4 regions of the Bradyrhizobium sp. UFLA01-814 genome follow, and region 3 is predicted to be linked to each of the others. Evidence: predicted binding sites of a transcription regulator. Region 3 holds the regulator's gene; each other region holds the start of a gene.
The links. Region 3 encodes PhoB, which activates phosphate uptake and scavenging genes when phosphate is short. Its sites were predicted from a motif close to TGTCATNNANCTGTCAT; they were not measured.
Positions count from the first base shown of each region.

Region 1: a site for PhoB is predicted at 1,526-1,542, ahead of phnF (phosphonate metabolism transcriptional regulator PhnF). Genes of this name have one in related genera too.
Region 2: a site for PhoB is predicted at 1,646-1,662, ahead of PMN64_RS27525 (DUF2794 domain-containing protein). Genes of this name have one in related genera too.
Region 4: a site for PhoB is predicted at 1,370-1,386, ahead of PMN64_RS10600 (DUF47 domain-containing protein). Genes of this name have one in related genera too.

Region 1 covers NZ_JAQOSR010000078.1:15,460-18,848, reverse strand. Annotated here, with positions in the region: gene PMN64_RS23220 (carbon-phosphorus lyase complex subunit PhnI) at 1-376, opposite strand, end outside; gene phnH (phosphonate C-P lyase system protein PhnH) at 380-988, opposite strand; gene phnG (phosphonate C-P lyase system protein PhnG) at 993-1,454, opposite strand; gene phnF (phosphonate metabolism transcriptional regulator PhnF) at 1,571-2,296, shown strand; gene phnE (phosphonate ABC transporter, permease protein PhnE) at 2,464-3,312, opposite strand; gene phnE (phosphonate ABC transporter, permease protein PhnE) at 3,309-3,389, opposite strand, start outside.
Region 2 covers NZ_JAQOSR010000104.1:25,950-29,338, reverse strand. Annotated here, with positions in the region: gene PMN64_RS27530 (Bax inhibitor-1/YccA family protein) at 19-810, shown strand; gene PMN64_RS27525 (DUF2794 domain-containing protein) at 1,218-1,589, opposite strand; gene PMN64_RS27520 (DUF1223 domain-containing protein) at 2,134-2,895, opposite strand; gene acnA (aconitate hydratase AcnA) at 3,058-3,389, opposite strand, start outside.
Region 3 covers NZ_JAQOSR010000040.1:12,187-15,575, forward strand. Annotated here, with positions in the region: gene PMN64_RS14590 (GcrA family cell cycle regulator) at 173-685, shown strand; gene phoB (phosphate regulon transcriptional regulator PhoB) at 944-1,654, opposite strand; gene phoU (phosphate signaling complex protein PhoU) at 1,801-2,517, opposite strand; gene pstB (phosphate ABC transporter ATP-binding protein PstB) at 2,625-3,389, opposite strand, start outside.
Region 4 covers NZ_JAQOSR010000025.1:45,914-49,302, reverse strand. Annotated here, with positions in the region: gene PMN64_RS10610 (branched-chain amino acid ABC transporter permease) at 1-310, shown strand, start outside; gene PMN64_RS10605 (branched-chain amino acid ABC transporter permease) at 312-1,280, shown strand; gene PMN64_RS10600 (DUF47 domain-containing protein) at 1,426-2,070, shown strand; gene PMN64_RS10595 (inorganic phosphate transporter) at 2,084-3,088, shown strand; gene sugE (quaternary ammonium compound efflux SMR transporter SugE) at 3,147-3,389, opposite strand, start outside.

The sequences.
Region 1 (3,389 bases), on a different contig from region 3:
GGGTGTAGTCGAAGGTCGGCCCCAGGATCTGGCCGCCCGGAACGTCCTTGAAGGTCGAGGAGATCCGCCGCCGCACCTGCATCTCGCCGGTGTTGACCGGCTCGGTGGCGCCGAAGCGCGGCAGCGTGGCGCGGAAGGCGCGGACCAGGAAGATCGCCTCGATCATGTCGCCGCGCGCCTGCTTGATCGCGAGCGCCGCGAGCTCGCGGTCGTAGAGCGACCCTTCGGTCATCACGCGATCGACACCAAGCGCGAGCTGCCCGGAGATCTGCGCCAGCGTCACCTCGGGCACATCGCGGTCGCCGCGCCGCTCATGCGCGAGCAGACGATGGGCGTTCTCGATGGCGCGCTCGCCTCCCTTGACGGCTACATACATCGCTCACACTCCGCTTGCGATCAGCCGCGTGGTGCGCGGGATCGCCACAATGGCATCGTCATGGACCAGCACGACATCGATGCCGCGCGGGAACAGGGTTTCGTTGATCGCAAGCCGCTGGAACAGGTCGCTTGGCTTGATCATCGCCTGCAGCACGGCGCTGCCGTCGATGCCGGGCCCTTTCAGCTCGAAGGCCGGACCCTGCGACAGACTGTCGACCTGCAGGATCAGCGTGGTCGACCGGTCAGGATATTCGCTGCTGCCGAACGCGAAGCAATCGAGCGCCGCCAGGCTCGCGGCATCGCCGATCAAAGCGAAGCTCGCGATCGAGGAATCGGCCACCACCGGCGCGCTGGCGTGAAACTTCAGCCAGCGGGCGACGTCCGGCGTCGCCGACATCGCAGCGTCAAGCCAGATCGGCGTGTCGTGATCGAACAGCGTCAGCGCGATCGCGGCCGCGCCGCGCATCATGCCGGCGGGCGTTCCCACGCTCGCGGCGACGTGCTGCACGCTACCCGGGCGCGCCATCGCATCCATCACGGAACGGAAAGTCGACTGCGCCGACAGCACCTTGTCGGCAAAGCCCGCGGGCATTTCGGCAATCGTCGTCATTGCATCATCCCTCACCGCGCACCATCGTGTAGAAATCGACCCGCGTCGCCGCGGTTTCCGCCGCCTTGCGGCCGCGTTCGGCGTTCATGGCGACGCGCAGCGGCGCGATCACCTTGGCCTCCACCTCGCCGGACAGTTCCGCCGACTGCACCATGGCATCGCACAGCGCGATCATCTGCGCCTTCCGCGCGTCGCGGCCAAGCGTGTAGCCGAAGCCGACCTCGCCGGTCGCAAGCCGCACCGCCGCGCGCGACACCGTCGCCTCGCCGAGATTGAACGGCGCACCGTCGCCGCCGATCCGCCCGCGCAGCATCACAAGGCCGTTTTCCGGCTCGCGCAGGTTCTCATGCGCGGGCACCTCGATCGCCGCCAGCCTGCCGGCGATGTCGGTCGCGGCGGCGTGCGCCAGCACCGTCATCGCGGCCTTGCGCTGGGCCTGTTTGCTGTTTGGTCCGGTCGAACTCATGGGCAAACCTTTGGGCAGCCTTGCTTGCATCAAGTTGTCTATGATACTAGACAACTTGATAGCGGAGCGCCATGACTGTTTCGTGACAAACCAAAGATTTCTGGTATCACCGCGCCATGAGCATGCAGGAAAGTTCCGGCGTCGCCTTGTGGCGGCAGGTCGCCGACGGCATCGAGCGCGGCATCGCTGACGGCCGCTTTGCCGCCGGCGAAAAGCTGCCCGGCGAGATGGAGATCGCCGAGACGTACCGGGTCAACCGCCACACCGTGCGGCGGGCGCTCGCCGCATTGGCCGAGCGCGGCCTGGTGCGCGCGGAGCGCGGCAGCGGCACCTATGTCGAAGCCCAGCGCCTCGCCTATCCCTTGCGCTCACGCACGCGATTTTCCGAGATCGTCGGCGCCGGCGGCCACGAGCCGCGCGGCCAGCTGATCGAGGCAGGCGACGACGTTGCCAACCGCGAGATCGCACGCGAACTGGGCCTGAAGATCGGTGCGCCACTGATCCGGATCGAAGCGGTGCGCCTCGCCGACCGGACGCCGATCTGCGTTTCCACCACCTGGCTGTCGGCCGAGCGGTTTCCCGATGCCGGCAGCGTATTCGCCAACGTTCGCTCGATGACCAAGTTGCTCGGACATTACGGCGTCAAGGACTACCACCGCGCCTCGACCCGGATCACTGCGGCGATCGTCGATGCGACCGACGCCGCGCGGCTCGACCTGCCGCTGGGACGGCCGGTGCTGGTGGTCGACGCCACCGACGTCGACATGCTGGACCAGCCGCTGGTGACCAAGCGCTCGCGCTTCGCCGCCGAGCGCGTCGAGTTTCTGGTCGAGAACGGTTGACGATGAACTCTTCTCCCTCGCCCCGCTCTTGCGGGGAGAGGGTTGGGGTGACGGGCTGTCTACGCGACTTCGAAAGCTTTGAGTGTGCGGAGAGTCCCCCTCACCCGGAATTTGCACTGCGCGAAATTCCGGCCTCTCCCCGCACGCGGGGAGAGGCGAAGAAGAAGCTACACCACGGCGCGCTGTCCAATGATCGCAAAGCGCAGCTTGCTGGAGATGAAATCGATCGCGGCAACCGCGATCAGGATCATCAGGATCAGGAACGATACCTTCTGCCATTCCAGCACGCGGATCTGCTCGGCGAGCTGCAAGCCGATGCCGCCGGCGCCGACGATGCCGATGATGGTCGCCGAACGCGTGTTCGACTCGATGAAGTAGAGCACCTGCCCGGCGATCACGGGCAGCACCTGCGGCAGCAGGCCGAAGCGGATCTCGTGCAGCGCGTTGCCGCCGGACGCGCGGATGCCCTCGACCTGCTTGCGATCCGCCGCCTCGATCGCCTCCGAGAACAGCTTTCCGAACGCGCCGAAGTCGGACACCATGATCGCGAGCACGCCGGCGAACGGGCCGAGACCGACGACGTTGATCCAGACCAGCGCCCAGATCAGCGTATCGACGCCGCGGATCGAATCCAGGAAGCGGCGCACCGGAAAGCGGATCAGGTTCGAGGGGATGATGTTGCGCGCCGCCAGCAGGCTGACCGGCAGCGCCAGCAGCGCGGCAAGCGTGGTGCCGAGCACCGCGATCGACAGCGTCTCGCCGAGCGCCTGCATGTAGAGCGGAAACGACGAGCCCGGATTCGGCGGGAGCATCAGCATGGTGATCCAGCCGAGCTGGCCGAGGCCCGCGATCAGCCTGGACGGCGAGAAATCGAGATCGACCAGTCCGAACACGAAGATCGCGAGCGCCGCCGCGATCATGGCCGGCATCGCCAGCCGTGCCGATGCGGGACGTTCGAAGACGCTGGGGTACTTCGCGCGCAGTTCCGTGGTGTCCGGCCTCGGCATCTGGCTCATCGACGGGTCTCCTTGCCGAACAGCCGGCCGCGCAGCCAGCCGGTCGAGATGTCGATGATGAAGACGGTGACGATGAT
Region 2 (3,389 bases), on a different contig from region 3:
AACCACGGGAATTCGACCATGTCGGACCTAGACCGCAACTACGCTTCTCCTTTCGGCCGGGCCGCCGGGCGCATTGACGCTGCGGCCGTCGACGCCGGTCTGCGCGCCTACATGCTGCGCATCTACAACTACATGAGCATCGGCCTGGCCATCACCGGCCTCGCCGCGCTCGGCGTCTACATGGGTGCGGTGACCACCGACCAGTCGGCCGCCGTCGCCAAGTTCGGCAACGCCTATCTGACGCAATTCGGCTACGCGATGTTCGTGAGCCCGCTGAAGTGGCTGTTCATCCTCGCCCCTCTGGCGATGGTGTTCGTCATCTCGGCCGGCATCAACCGCCTGCAGCCCGCGACCGCCCAACTCCTGTTCTGGGTGTTCTCGGCGCTGATGGGTCTGTCGCTGTCGTCGATCTTCCTGGTGTACACGCACACCTCGATCGTGCGCGTGTTCTTCATCACCGCGGCGACGTTCGGTGCGCTGAGCCTCTACGGCTACACCACCAAGCGTGACATGAGCGGCATGGGCTCGTTCCTGTTCATGGGTCTGATCGGCATCATCATCGCGAGCCTGGTCAACCTGTTCCTGGCGAGCTCGGCGCTGCAGTTCATCGTCTCGGTGGTCGGCGTGCTGGTGTTCGCGGGCCTCACCGCCTGGGACACCCAGCGGCTGAAGAACGACTACATCTACGGCTACGCCTCGCAGGGTGGCGTGATGGCAGAGCGGGCGGCAATCACTGGTGCGCTGTCGCTCTACCTGAACTTCATCAACCTGTTCACGCTGCTCCTGCAGTTGCTCGGCCAGCGCGACTAAGCGCCTCGAGCGAGCCGATCGATCCAGCCTTGCAATCCAAGCCCCGGCCATCCGGCCGGGGCTTTTTCTGTTGCGCGGGGCAGGATGTGGCGCAGCCCGGATGAAGCGCAGCGCAATCCGGGGCAAGTTCATCCATGGCTGCGACAGTCCCGGGCTGCGACAGTCCCGGATTTCGCGAAGCCTGTCATCGGGCGCGCGTTCGCGCGACCCGTTGGCTCCATCCGGGCTACAAGCTTTTCGTTTGCGCGAGGCAAAAATAGTGGCGAGGCCGCGCGAGGGCCGCACAACTGCGCCGGCGGATTAGCGGATTTGTAGCCTGGATGAGCGAAGCGATATCCGGGGAAGCTGTACCCGGGTGGTGAGATCCTCCCGGATGTCGCTTCGCTCATCCGGGCTACGAGAAATCCCTACACCAGCGACAGCTTGCGGTCGATCACGAACAGCACGCGTTCGAGTTCATGGCCGCGGCGCAGGATCAGGCCGGTCGCGGAAATCACGCTGTACATGCCCTGCTTGCGCGCAAGCCGGGGGTCCTTCTCGATCCGGTAGATCGGCACTTCCGACGCGCGCCGGAACACCGAGAACACGGCACGGTCCTTCAGGAAGTCGATCGCATAATCGCGCCACTCGCCGTCGGCGACCATGCGGCCGTAGAGATTGAGAATGCGGTTGAGTTCAAGTCGATTGAAAGTCACGCGGTTGGGCTGAGGGGTCGCGGCGGCGGTGCGCGCCGCGGCACGACTCCCGCTCGGATCGGTGTCCTCCGAGATCAAACTCATCGAGCGCCTCCTGTCACCTCGGCGACGATCGGGTTCCGAAGGCCCCTCTTCGGGATCGTCACGAGAGTGACATGATCGCGCTAAGCGAGCGTGCCCGCAAGGGGCCAATCGCAATGCAACCGGGCCTTAACCACGGCCGCGCGCGGCGGATTGTCCGGAAAACCGCAGAGTCACGGGAACGTTAGCGGAATCATATTGCTGCCCCACTTCCGCCCATCGCCCGCCCCGCTGCCCTGCGAAAAGGAAATCCTGCGTTGGCCCGGTCCTTTCGGTTCCGGATTCCTCAGCCCCCAGCCCCCCGGGGCCGTCGGGATCGGGCCTGTTCGCAGGGGAGTTAAATCCCAACACTGGGCCAACGAAAGTTGGTCCTTTTTGTTTTTGGGACCTGCGCAAGCGAGACGCGCGCAAAACCCCGGCGCTTTCCTTTCGGCAAATCACTGAATGCAGGTTCGTCGCCATGCGCGGCTGCACGACAACGTGCGTGCGGTCCAACGGCGCCGCCACGGGCGGAAGCCGGCGCATCGCGCCTTACCGCAGCAAGGCTCTAGTGAAGCGAGGTGAAGGCAGCGCCGAGCATCGGGCCCGGCTTGTCGCGGTTGCCGTCCTGGACGTACACCGCCGCAGCATCGACACCGTCACGCGTGATGTTCTCCAGCGGCACGGTCCAGCTCCCGGACGAACCGTTCCAGTCACCGACCTTGAGGAGATTGCGCACCACGTTGTGGTAGGTGATCTCGCGGCCACGATTCTCGCCGCGCGCGATCGAGATCGGCACCGACTTCGAGATCGAGCAAATCCAGACCTCGCCGCGCGACACTGCGGGCGATTTCGACGCGGCGACCGACACGTTGATCTGCTTGCCGGTCAGCGTCATCGTCACCGGCACCGACATCACGCTGCCGCCCTTCTCGGTGTCCTTGATCGCGCTCTCGATGCTGGCGCGGTCGCTGCCGATCACATGCGCGGAGCCGTTGATCACGGCCTGCGGCGTGTAGACGTCGCGATCGCCGCGCACATGCGAATAGGCCTTCTGGCGCGCGCTGAAACGGGAATCGGCCAGCGTGTCCTTCCAGCCGAGATAGTCCCAATAGTCGATCGGCATGCTCAGCGCGATGACGTTGGGGTCCTTCGCGAGGTCACCGATGATCTTGTCCGCGGGCGGACAGGACGAGCATCCCTGCGAGGTGAAGAGTTCGACGACGGCACGCGGATCGGCGTGGGCGGGGCGGATGATCGCGACGATTGCGCAGATACCAAGGGCGCTGGACCATCGCGAGATAGAATTATAGGCCATCATCGCTGTCATACTGCGAACCAGTCGTGATGATTTCCATCCGTAATTGTACGGAGCATGAAGTCTGTCCCTGAACTTGCGTGCCCCAAAACGCGAGAAAGCGGCCTTTTTCATAGGCCGCCTTCTTTTTAGTCGCTACTCACTAAGCGGTGAGGCACCGATCACAAATCCGCGTTAGGCCGCGAGTTTGCGCAGCACATAATGCAGGATGCCGCCGTTTCGATAGTAGTCGAGTTCGTCCAGCGTATCGATGCGGCAGAGCAGCGGCACATCCTTCTTGCCGCCGTCGGCGGAGACGATTTCGGCCGTCAGCGTCTGGCGGGGCTTCAAATCGCCCTGCAACCCGCGGATCGTGACCTTTTCGTCGCCCTTGAGGCCGAGCGAGGACCACGACGTGCCGTCCTGGAAGGTGAGCGGAAGCACACCCATGCCGACCAAGTTGGAGCGATGGATACGCTCGAAGCTCTGGCAGATCACCGCGCGCACGCCGAGCAGACGGGTGCCCT
Region 3 (3,389 bases):
CTCGTGCGGCAGTACTGGACCCTCTAAGTAGCCTTCGTATCGCGCGTAAACGTTCGGGCGCAAGACCGCGCCCGGCGAGGGCTAAGGGATTCTGGCCGCAGGGATATTTGTCCAGATTGGCTCGCAGCGCCGCTCCAATGATTGGCCGGCGCTACGCGAAGGGAAGAATGCGATGACTGTATTGACCTGGTCCGACGATCGCGTCGAGCAGCTGAAGAAACTCTGGGAGTCTGGCCTGTCGGCCAGCCAGATCGCGGCGGAACTTGGCAATGTGACGCGAAACGCCGTGATCGGCAAAGTGCATCGGCTCGGCCTCTCCGGCCGCGCCAAGGCCCCCTCCACGGCCGCGCCGCGGCAGCGCAAGGCCCGCCCCGCCCAGCACATGATGCGGGTGGCGCGCCCGGTGTCCCGCGGCAACACCGCGCTGGCGCACGCCTTCGAGGTCGAGATGGAGCCCGATCCGATCTCCTACGACAATGTGGTGCCGATGAGCCAGCGGCTGTCGCTGCTCGAACTCAACGAGGCCACCTGTCACTGGCCGGTCGGCGATCCCTCAAGCCCGGAATTCTTCTTCTGCGGCGGCAAGGCGCTCGGCGGCCTGCCCTATTGCGCGCATCACTCGCGCGTCGCCTACCAGCCCGCCGCCGATCGCCGCCGGCCGTCGGCGAAACCGCAGATCAAGTGAGCACTCGGGAAACTACGGAAGACCTGAAAAACAAATCCCCGCGAAAGCGGGGATTTTTTTATGGCGCGTGGCCCGTTACATCATCGGCGTCGTCCCGGCGAAAGCCGGGACCCATAACCACTAATGCGTGTTGTTAGAAAGCCGTCTGGCCCCGTGCCGATTACGCCGGCCGCGGCGTATGGGTCCCGGCTCCCGTGCGCAATTGCGCACTAGGCCGGGACGACACCGTGCTACGGGATATGAATCCCGCAACGGCCATTACGGCTGCGGCTCGGCCTTGGCAAAGCGGTCGTCGAGCGCGTAGCCGGCGCCGCGCACGGTGCGGATCGGATCCTGCTCGCGGCCCGGATTGAGCAGCTTGCGCAGGCGGCCGATATGCACGTCGACGGTGCGTTCATCGATGTAGATGTCGCGGCCCCAGACGCTGTCGAGCAGTTGCTCGCGGCTGAACACGCGGCCGGGATGCTCGAGGAAGAATTCGAGCAGGCGATACTCGGTCGGCCCGAGATCGATCGGGCGGCCCGAGCGCGCCACGCGGCGCTTCTCGCGGTCGAGCTCGATGTCGCCATAGGTCAGCACGGTTGCAAGCCGCTCCGGGCTCGCGCGGCGCAAGAGGCCCTTCACCCGCGCCAGCAGCTCCGGCACCGAGAACGGCTTGACGATGTAATCGTCGGCGCCGGTGGCAAGCCCGCGCACGCGCTCGCTTTCCTCGCCGCGCGCGGTCAGCATGATGATCGGAAGCTGCTTGGTCTCGGGCCGCGCCCGCAGGCGGCGGCACAGCTCGATGCCGGACAGGCCCGGCAGCATCCAGTCGAGGACCACGAGGTCGGGAACGCGCTCCTTCAGCCTCGTGTCGGCATCGTCGCCGCGCCCCACCGTCTCGACATCGTAGCCTTCCGCATCGAGGTTGTAGCGCAACAGCGTCGTCAGCGCTTCCTCGTCTTCGACTACCAGAATGCGTGCGCTCATCGGTTTAAGTTCTTTCTCTGTGGTGATCCGTTGCCCAGACGCAAACCGAAACGCTTACTTCCTTGAGCATAGTCCCCGCGGAAACGAATTGTCGCGAGGATCGTCCAGTTTCACTCTTGCCGGTTTCGCGCTTGCCGATGATGCCTTCAGTTGCCCGGCACCGTGGTGGCAAAAGTGGTCATGTCCCCCTTCGGGCGCTTGTCGGTGATCTGCTGGCCCTCGATCATGTAGAACACGGTCTCTGCGATATTGGTAGCGTGATCGCCGATCCGCTCGATGTTCTTGGCGCAGAACATCAGATGGATGCAGAACGAGATGTTGCGCGGATCTTCCATCATGTAGGTGAGCAGTTCGCGGAACAGCGAGGTGCAGATCGCATCGACCTCCTCGTCGCCCTTCCAGACGTTCATCGCCGCCGGCAGGTCGTGCGCGGCGTAGGCGTCGAGCACCGACTTGACCTGCGACAGCACGAGGTCGGTCATGTGCTCGAGGCCGCGGATCAGCTTCAGCGGCTGGAAATCGCTCTCCAGCGCCGCGACACGCTTGCCCATGTTCTTGGCGAGGTCGCCGATCCGCTCGAGGTCGGTGGCGACGCGCATCGCGCTGACGATCTCGCGCAGGTCGATCGCCATCGGCTGGCGGCGCGCGATCGTCAGCACCGCGCGCTCTTCGATGTTGCGCTGCAGATTGTCGATCTCGATGTCGGCGGCGACCACGCGCTTGCCGAGCGCGACGTCGCGACGGATCAGCGCGTCGACCGACTCGGTAATCATCCGCTCGACCAGGCCGCCCATCTCGGCGACCAGGCGGGTCAACTCCTGCAGGTCGCTGTCGAATGCCTTGGCGGTATGTTCAGAAGCCATCGCTTGTCTCCCTCAAACCATGATCCCGGGGATCATGGTTTCGTGTCCTGAATTTTAGCATGCCCTGATCGGAAAACCGGTTTCCACTTTTCCGGATCATGCGCCGGTCAACCGAACCGGCCGGTGATGTAGTCCTGGGTGCGCCGATCGCTCGGTGAGGTGAAGATCTTGTTGGTGTCGTCGAACTCGATCAGCTCGCCGAGATACATGAAGGCGGTCTTGTCGGAGACGCGCGCCGCCTGCTGCATGTTGTGGGTGACGATCGCGATCGTGTAGTCCTCGGAGAGCTCCTGGATCAGCTCCTCGACCTTGGCGGTCGAGATCGGGTCGAGCGCCGAGCACGGCTCGTCGAACAGGATCACCTCGGGGCGCACCGCCACGGTGCGCGCGATGCACAGGCGCTGCTGCTGGCCGCCGGAGAGCGACAGGCCGGACGCGTTCAGCTTGTCCTTGACCTCGTTCCACAGCGCGCCGCCGCGCAGCGCCTTCTCGACCCGGTCGTCCATCTCGGACTTCGAGATCTTCTCGTAGAGGCGGATGCCGAAGGCGATGTTCTCGTAGATCGTCATCGGGAACGGCGTCGGCTTCTGGAACACCATGCCGACCCGCGCGCGCAGCAAGTTGAGGTCGAGCTTGGGGTCGAGAATGTTGGTCTGGTCCAGCATCAGCTGGCCGACCGCGCGCTGGCCCGGATAGAGGTCATACATCCGGTTGAAGATGCGCAGCAGGGTCGACTTGCCGCAGCCGGACGGGCCGATGAACGCCGTGACGCGGTTGGTGCCGAGCGTCAGGTTGATGTTCTTCAGCGCGTGGTGCTCGCCGTAATAGAAATTGAGATTGCGCACCGTGACTTTCGGCGGCGCTTCAGGCAG
Region 4 (3,389 bases), on a different contig from region 3:
CGTGCCGCGCATGATCACGCTGACCTACGGGCTCGGCGTCGGTCTCGCCGCGCTCGCCGGCGTGCTGTCGGCGCCGATCAACCAGGTCCGCCCGCTGATGGGCGCCGATCTCATCATCGTGGTGTTCGCGGTGGTCGTGATCGGCGGCATGGGCTCGATCATGGGCTCGATCATCACCGGCTTCGCGCTCGGCGTGATCGAGGGACTGACCAAGTATTTTTATCCCGAGGCCTCCAACACCGTGGTGTTTGTCCTGATGGTGGTGGTGTTGCTGGTGAAGCCAACGGGACTGACGGGACGGGCGGCTTGATATGTCAGCATTGACCGACGATACACTTCCGATCACGCCGCGCGCGATGCGCGACGAGATGATCGTATTCGCCGCGATGGCGCTGTTGCTGGCGATCGTGCCGTGGACGGGGATCTATCCGTTCTTCGTCATGCAGGCGCTGTGCTTCGCGCTGCTCGCCTGCGCCTTCAACCTCCTGATCGGCTATGGCGGCCTGCTGTCGTTCGGCCACGCGATGTTCCTCGGCACCGCCGGCTACGTCTCGGCGCACGCGCTGAAGGTGTGGGGGCTGTCGCCGGAGCTCGGCATCCTGGTCGGCACCGCGGCCGCGGCCTTGCTCGGCCTGGTCACCGGCTTCATCTCGATCCGCCGCCAAGGCATCTATTTCTCGATGATCACGCTGGCGCTGTCGCAGCTGCTCTACTTCATCTACCTGCAGGCGCCGTTCACCCATGGTGAGGACGGCATCCAGGGCATCCCGCAGGGCCACCTGCTCGGGATCTTCGACCTGTCGAAGCCGCTGGTGCTCTATTACGTCGTGCTGGTCGGCTTCCTTGCCGGCTTCCTGCTGATCTACCGCACCATCAACTCGCCGTTCGGCGAGGTGCTGAAGTCGATCCGCGAGAACGAGCCGCGCGCGATCTCGCTCGGCTACAAGACCGACCAGTACAAGATGCTGGCCTACATCCTGTCGGGCACGCTGGCGGGCTTTGCCGGCTCGCTGAAGGTGTTCGTGGCGCAGAATGCCTCGCTCACCGACGTGCACTGGTCGATGTCCGGTGAAATCGTGCTGATGACGCTGGTCGGCGGTCTCGGCACCATCTTCGGCCCGGTGGTCGGCGCCTTCGTGATCATCGCCATGCAGCAGTATCTCGCCGGCTTCGGCCAGTGGGTGACGGTGATCCAGGGCGTGATCTTCGTGGCCTGCGTGCTGCTGTTCCGGCGCGGCCTGGTCGGTGAGCTGGCCCATTTGTTGCGGCGGTCGCTGTAGGGCAGGTCTCGGCGATTTTCGGCCGACATAGCGGTGGACGACCGCCCGTTTGGGCGGTCGATCCCGGTGCTTTCCCCGCCAGATGCTCTATGACAGTTCTGTGACAGCCGCTAAAAGGGCTGTCCCGGAATGATGGAACTGAGACATGCTGCGGTGGTTTCGCGCCTTTCTGCCCAAGGAAGAGCGCTTTTTCGACCTGTTCGCCCGCCACGCCCAGACCTCCGTGCAGTGCGCATTGGCGTTGCAGGACATGCTGAAGGGCGGGGAGGAGACGCCCGTCTTTTGCCAGCGCGTCAATCAGTTCGAGAACGACGCCGATAGCGTCACCCGCGAGGTCCTGACCGCGGTTCGCCGCACTTTCATCACCCCGTTCGATCGCGGCGATATCAAGAACCTGATCACCTCGATGGACGATGCGGTCGACCAGATGCAGGCGACCGCAAAGGCGGTCATGCTGTTCGAGGTGCGCGAGTTCGAGCCGCCGATGCGCGAGATCGGCACGCTTATCGTGGAATGCGCCAATCTGGTGGTCCGCGCGCTGCCCTTGCTGCAGGGCATCGGCCAGAACGTCTCGATGCTGACCCAGATCACCGAGGAACTGACCAAGCTCGAGGGCCGGGTCGACGATCTCCATGATATCGGGCTCAAGGAGCTGTTCCTGAAGCACCGCAACGCCAACACGATGGACTTCATCGTCGGCGCGGAGATCTACGACCATCTCGAGAAGGTGGCCGACCGTTTCGACGACGTCGCCAACGAGATCAACTCGATCGTGATCGAGCAAGTGTAGAGCGGGGCATCACGTGGACGCCACGCTGGGTCTTCCAATTCTGACCATCCTGATCGCGGTCGCGCTGCTGTTCGACTTCCTGAACGGCCTGCACGATGCCGCGAACTCGATCGCGACCATCGTCTCGACCCGCGTGCTGCGGCCGCAATACGCGGTGTTCTGGGCCGCGTTCTTCAACTTCGTCGCGTTCCTGGTATTCGGCCTGCACGTTGCCAATACCATCGGCACCGGGATCATCGAGCCGTCGGTGGTGGATGCGACCGTGATCTTCGCAGCATTGGTCGGCGCGATCGTCTGGAACGTGATCACCTGGGCGCTGGGCATTCCGTCATCGAGCTCGCACGCGCTGATCGGCGGCCTGGTCGGCGCCGGCATGGCGAAGGCGGGGATTTCGGCGGCGGTGTGGAGCGGGCTCTCCAAGACCTTGCTCGCGATCGTGCTGTCGCCGCTGGTCGGCTTCCTGCTGGCGCTGGTGCTGGTTGCGATCGTGTCCTGGCTCTCGGTGCGCTCGACGCCGTTCGCGGTCGATCGCGCCTTCCGCATCCTGCAATTCGCCTCGGCGTCACTCTATTCGCTCGGCCATGGCGGCAACGACGCGCAGAAGACCATGGGCATTATCGCCGTGCTGCTCTATTCGCAGGGCCATCTCGGCGACACCTTCGAGATTCCGTTCTGGGTGGTGCTGGCCTGCCAGAGCGCGATGGCGCTGGGCACGCTGATGGGCGGCTGGCGGATCGTCCGCACCATGGGGCTGCGGATCACCAAGCTGACGCCGATGCAGGGTTTTTGCGCCGAAACCGGCGGCGCCGCGACGCTGTTCATGGCGACCTATCTCGGGGTTCCCGTATCGACCACGCACACCATCACCGGCGCCATCGTCGGCGTCGGCGCCGCACGGCGGCTCTCCGCCGTGCGTTGGAATGTGGCGAGCTCGATCGTCTACGCCTGGGTGATCACGATCCCGGCGTCGGCTGCGGTCGCAGCCGCGAGCTATTGGGCGGTGCAGATTCTGAAGTAGCGTTTTCGAGCGAAGTGGAAGCCGGTTCGCGTTAGGAAAACGCGTCCCAAGGAAGTCATCAGCCGACCAGCTTCAGCCCGACGATGCCGGCAACGATCAGTCCGATGCTGGCCAGCCGCATCGCGGTCGCGGGTTCTCCGAGCAGGATGATGCCGAGCGCCGCGGTGCCGACCGCGCCGATCCCGGTCCAGACCGCATAGGCGGTTCCAATCGGCAGCGTCTTGAGCGCGAGGCCGAGCAGGATCACGCTGCCGGCCATCGCCGCCAGCGTCAGCACCGACGGTACCAGCCGCGAGAAACC